2 regions of the Paenibacillus wynnii genome follow, and region 2 is predicted to be linked to the other one. Evidence: riboswitches for the same ligand, from Rfam matches in the RefSeq annotation. Region 2 holds a riboswitch; the other holds the start of a gene.
What was found. A riboswitch is a leader RNA that binds a small molecule or an ion and turns the genes downstream of it on or off. The one in region 2 is predicted to bind thiamine pyrophosphate.
Positions count from the first base shown of each region.

Region 1: another riboswitch for thiamine pyrophosphate. It lies ahead of thiC (phosphomethylpyrimidine synthase ThiC); the one in region 2 lies ahead of PWYN_RS15675 (thiamine phosphate synthase).

Region 1 is NZ_JQCR01000002.1:1,220,856-1,223,999, reverse strand. Features, by position in the region: gene PWYN_RS27930 (S-layer homology domain-containing protein) at 1-968, shown strand, start outside; TPP riboswitch at 1,614-1,720, shown strand; gene thiC (phosphomethylpyrimidine synthase ThiC) at 1,890-3,144, shown strand, end outside.
Region 2 is NZ_JQCR01000003.1:71,343-74,486, forward strand. Features, by position in the region: gene PWYN_RS15665 (NUDIX hydrolase) at 35-460, opposite strand; gene PWYN_RS15670 (SDR family oxidoreductase) at 675-1,544, shown strand; TPP riboswitch at 1,703-1,808, shown strand; gene PWYN_RS15675 (thiamine phosphate synthase) at 1,932-2,588, shown strand; gene thiS (sulfur carrier protein ThiS) at 2,572-2,775, shown strand; gene PWYN_RS15685 (thiazole synthase) at 2,821-3,144, shown strand, end outside.

The DNA.
Region 1 (3,144 bases), on a different contig from region 2:
GCAGCAGCCCACCTACGTTCACGGACGCAAGCGCTGTGGCTGGCTGGGCGGGAAGTGCCGTGAACAAGCTTTCCTCCAGCGGTATTTTACAAGGGACGGAGTCCAAGGGGGGGATAGCGTTCCAACCGAAGGCTAAAGCATCACGTGAGCAAATCTTTGTACTGGCGTTTCGGATCTATGATCTCTATGGGCCGGTCTTTGTTAGAAATGAACATGAGCTGCTGGGGGCCATCGAGCAATCAGACAAACCTCTCCTCTTTCAAGACGACCGTACGAAAAAAATCTATGAGGAATCAGTACGGGTCAATACAGAAATTATCAAGCCGGGCATGAGTGACATGGAGAAGGAGATCGCCATCCATGACTATATTATTCTTCACACCGTTTACGATTACGACAACTACCTGAAGGATACATTGCCGGACGACGTGTTCAGCGCCTATGGTGTCCTATTCAACGGAAGCGCTGTATGCCAAGGTTACGCCTATGCAGCACATCTGCTGCTGGAGCTGGCCGGTATAGATTCAGAGATAGTGATAGGAACGGCGGACGGCATAAGTCATGCGTGGAATAAAGTGAAGATTGACAATGAATATTATAATTTGGACGTTACTTGGGATGATCCGGTTCCAGATGAAAAGGGAAGATTAATATATAGCTATTTCAACGTTACGGATAAGGAACTCATGAAGGATCATATCTGGGAGACAGTAAAGTGGCCTGAAGCTACGGCGATATCGAAGAATTATTATGAGTATAAAGATCTTGTTGTACACAGCGCTATGGAACTGAAGGAGAGGATTGCCAAGACTATTGCAGCCCATGAGACGGAGTTGAGCATCAAGCCTGCTTATGAGGGAGATGCGATTGCTGACCTTACTGCCGCAATGGCTTCGAGCCAGGTGTTATCTGGATATTCATATTCCTATAACGGCATGTCTCTTTCGCTTACATTGGAATATCGTTAGGCAGCCTATACATGATCATGCAATACTAAGCTAGATTAAGCATGACAAGGCCAGACAAGGCCAGACTAAACAAGACTAGACCTGACTAAGCCAGACTAAGCCAGACTAAGCAACCAGAGAGCTTTACGAGGACTGTGTGAGTTTTTAAGTGTACTTTCTACAACTAAAACATCCAAATTAATGGAGTCTCTTAGTGTAGTTGCACAAAGTACACTTATATTTATGATATTCGGCGATAATGCCCCTTTAGCCAGAGTTTAGATGTATTTATTACAATTAAAGCCCTGCGAGAGTTGTTTTTGCATCAGTTAAGTGTATAAAGTGCAACTAAACTAAGATCACCCTTTGGCTAGCCTTGTTTTGCGATTAACGTGGGTTCCGTTACTCATCATCCGCATCCCTTTAATTTAATGGTGTGAATACAAGCAACCGTCTGACTGGAGCGATAGATGAGTAGTTACAAGTTGAGTCATTGCCTGAGAATCATTTACTGAAATCTCCTGAGATTCATTTGCTTAAATTGCTTGATTAGTCGCTAACGTAGTTTACTCTGCGAAGGTAAGAACCGAAGATATACAATTTCTGATGGATAAACTTAAGTTGACAAATGATGGGTTTCTCTGTAACTTATAACTAACTTAAATAAGAAACCACTAGGGGAGCCTGAATGGGCTGAGACGGGAAAATTGAATTCCTGGACCCTTGAACCTGATCTGGATTATACCAGCGTAGGAAAGTGGAGTCGGACTCTTTTTTCATGGTTGGCCTTGGCCGTTTATGGATAAAGCCGCTCCATTGTGGAGCGGCTTTTTTGCGCGCACTCTTATTTGTTGCTGCCAAATAAGCGAATGCTTCTGAAGTGAGTTTTATACTTCTCGGACTCACTGAAGTGTCGCTTACAAACCTTTAGGAGGAATGTAAATGCCTAGCCAAGCGAAGAAAGATACGATTGATCTGTCGGCTTTTCCAGGAAGTCGTAAGGTGTATGTGGAGGGATCGCGGCCCGATATTCAAGTACCCATGCGCGAGATTACATTGAGCCGAACATCGGGTACCAGCGGGGAAGAGGAGAATGCTCCAGTCCGTGTCTATGATACTAGCGGGGCTTATACTAACGACGAAGCGCATAGTGATATTCGTCAGGGTTTAACGCCTCATCGTTTTTTGTGGATTGGAAGTCGTGGAGATTCGGAAGCCTATGAAGGAAGAACTATCAAACCGGAGGATAATGGGAATGCCACGGGTAAGTCGGGTGTGGAGATATTTCCAGGATTACAGCGGCGTCCGCTTAGAGCCAAAAAGGGCCGGAATGTCAGTCAACTTTATTACGCACGGAAAGGGATTATTACGTCGGAAATGGAGTTTATAGCCATCCGTGAGAATGTTACACCTGAGTTTGTAAGAGATGAGGTAGCCAGCGGCCGCGCAATTATACCTGCCAATATTAATCATCCTGAGAGTGAACCTATGATTATCGGGCGGAATTTCCTAGTGAAAATCAACGCCAATATCGGCAACTCCGCCGTGTCCTCGTCTATTGAGGAAGAGGTGGAGAAGATGAGATGGGCCACACGCTGGGGCGCGGATAATATCATGGATCTATCGACAGGCAAAAACATTCACACTACCCGCGAATGGATTATCCGCAACTCCCCTGTACCTATCGGAACAGTGCCCATCTATCAGGCTTTGGAAAAGGTGAACGGGAAGGCCGAGGATTTAAATTGGGAGGTTTACCGGGATACGCTGATCGAGCAAGCGGAGCAGGGAGTGGACTATTTTACGATTCATGCCGGAGTGCTGCTTCGTTATATTCCACTGACCGCAGGGCGGATGACAGGTATTGTCTCACGTGGTGGATCAATTATGGCGGCGTGGTGCCTTGCACATCATCAGGAGAACTTTTTATATACCCATTTTGAGGATATTTGTGAGATTATGAAGGCTTACGATGTGGCATTCTCCCTGGGAGACGGGCTGCGGCCAGGTTCTATCGCCGATGCCAATGATGAGGCTCAATTTGCCGAACTGGAAACGTTGGGTGAATTAACATCGCTGGCATGGAAGCATGATGTTCAGGTAATGGTGGAGGGGCCAGGTCATGTGCCGATGCATCTGATCAAAGAGAACATGGATAAGCAGCTAGAGCTTTGCCATGGAGCTCCTTTTTACACAT
Region 2 (3,144 bases):
GCATCTAGCGCATTTTAATCTGTTACGAACAAGATTATAGTAGTTCCTCGAGTTCGAAAACCTTATTTTTCTCGAAATCACTAATGATCTGGGGTAATAATAGCGTTTTAATTTGATCTTTGGTGCACCATCGGTAATCCAAGTGCTCTTTGGATAGTTGGACGGTGGTTTCATTCGTTCTGCATAAATATGTAAGAATAACAACCTGTCTAGTAGAGTCAGTCATAAATGTAGCTGCATATAAAATATTCCCGACGGAAACGGTTAATCCAGTCTCCTCTTTAATCTCTCGAACCAGAGCAGCTTCCAACCCTTCCCCGAATTCAATCTTGCCACCTGCGCACTCCCAGGTTCCAGCACCGATATAATCATCATCAGCACGTTGTACAAGCAGGATCTTACCTTCCTTCAGGATTACTCCTTTCACAGCAACAATCAGGCTTCGACCATTTGACACCATCTTGAGTGATTCCCCTCCTAAGCAAGCATTAATTCCAGAACTATATATATTCATTATAATGGATAATCAGATTCGTATAACCTCTTTCTCCATGTTGTTTAGTTTTCGCTCAGCGTGGTAATTAACATATCGTAACGAAACGTATAAATCGAGACACTAGAGCCATGCTAAGACAATTAGTGTCTATCCAATTGCACAGCGAGAGGAGAACGAGATGATGAGCAGTAATCAAACAAAGAAAACTTTACCACCCCAGGAGCAGGACCGTCAGCCAGGATTGGAAAGTGAAATGAACCCGCACCCTAAATATGAACCGGCGAATTATAAGGCAGCAGGCAAGTTGTTGGGCAAAGCAGCACTTATAACAGGCGGCGATAGCGGGATTGGCCGTGCGGTAGCCGTTCTTTTTGCCAAAGAAGGAGCTGATGTAGTCATCTCCTACTTGGATGAACACGGGGATGCAGAGGAAACCAAACGTCAGGTAGAACAGGAAGGCCGCAAATGCGTTCTGATCTCCGGTGATATCGGGGTTGAAGCGTTCTGTCAGGATCTTATCAACAAGACAGTAGAAGGCCTTGGCAAGCTGGATATTCTTATAAATAATGCTGCTGAACAGCATCCGCAAAAAAATATTGAAGATATTACATCCGAGCAATTAGAGCGTACGTTCCGTACGAACATTTTCTCGATGTTTTATTTGACGAAAGCAGCAATGCCGCATTTAAAATCAGGTTCTACGATCATCAACACCACATCAATTACAGCTTATAAAGGCAACCCTATGTTACTGGATTATTCATCTACCAAGGGTGCTATACTGAGCTTCACTCGTTCACTGTCCGCCAATCTGGTGGAAAAAGGCATCCGGGTAAACGCCGTTGCTCCAGGACCGATCTGGACACCGCTTATCCCCTCTACCTTTGACGCAAAACAGGTCAGTGAATTTGGTGCATCACAGCCGATGAAGCGTCCGGGTCAACCAGAGGAGCTTGCTCCAGCTTATGTATATCTGGCATCCGATGACTCCACTTATGTAAGTGGACAGGTTATTCATGTTAACGGCGGCGAGGTCGTTAACGGATAGAGATCACCTGTTATTTGGTAACTTGTCTTACAAGAAGACCCTGATCCTGATGCAATCGGATCAGGGTCTTCTTGTGTCTCTAACTATGAGCACAAAAGAGAAGGTATTATATAGAGGTAGATTATGTTAATATTAAGTTCGTTAGTAATTACATATTGTATGGTCACTAGGGGTGCCGCAAGGCTGAGACGGACGTTATTCATGTTCGGACCCTTTGAACCTGATCTGGATTATACCAGCGTAGGGAAGTGGAGAACGAATAACTGTAACAGGCTTTTATTAGCCCTATTTCTATACAGATTCCGACTGCCTTCCATCCGGGGGGCAGTTTTTTTGCGTTTCTGAACGGAATTGCAAGGGTGACGAATCAAAGACTGGGGGTTAAGTATGGCACAAGCTGAAATCCATCTGATTTCGGATGGGAAACTTCCTTTATCGCAATTTATTGAAATAGTAGAAGCAACACATCCGCTGCTGGATTATATCCATCTGCGTGAGAAGCATCGCTCGGCCCGTGAACTAATCGCGGCGGCAGAAGAATTGCTTAGAGTCGGCCTCCCTCCGGCTAAGTTAATCATTAACGACCGGATAGATGTGGCCTTGGCTGTTGGGGCTCGGGGTGTACAGCTGCCCTGGCATAGCCTAACTCCCGCTGAAGCTCGGGCGGTTGCTCCCCATTTACGTCTGGGAAGGTCGATCCACTCTCCACAAGAGGCCGAGAAGGGAAGCTCTCAGGGAGCCAACTTCTGCTTGTTTGGGCATGTATTTCTCTCGGACAGTAAACCGGGACAGCCTGAAAGGGGGTTAGCCCAGCTTGCTCAGACTGTGCGAATCAGTCGCATACCTGTAATTGCCATAGGAGGAATCACCCCTGATCATGTATCCCAGATCATGAAGCAGGGAGCGGCAGGCATTGCAGTGATGTCCGGTATTTGCGGTTCGAATGATCCCTTATCAGCCGCAAAGGCTTATCGTACATCACTTCAAGTTACATTAGAATCCAAGCTGGCAGAGGAGGTGAGTATGCATGAATCTGCTCATTAACGGTACCGCTAAGGATTATTCCGATAGCTGTAGGACGGTATCGGATTTGATGAACCGTCCTGAATGGTCCGGACGCCTAATCATAGTGGAACTTAACGGAGAAATTGTCAGCAGAGAAAACTATGAGATCACCCCCCTTGCCGATGGAGACCGCATAGAGGTGGTTCATTTTGTCGGTGGAGGCTGATTTTCTAATCGTACTTCAATTCATATCAGGGAGGTTGTTTTTTTTATGCATGACCCATTAGTAATTGGTGGTACCACTTTATCCAGTAGACTATTCATTGGAACCGGCAAATATAGCCGAAATACCCTAATTCCTGAGGTGATCAACCGATCCGGTTCTCAGGTTATTACAGTCGCGCTCCGCCGGGTGGATCTGACAGGTGGAGAAGAAAATATCATGAAACACATTCCTTCACATATGACACTCCTTCCAAATACTTCTGGAGCGCGTACAGCAGAAGAGGCGGTACGTATCGCCAGACTTGCAAGAGCTGCGGGGTTGGGGAATTGGGTGAAAATAGAAGTCATTAACGATCAGAAATACTTGCTC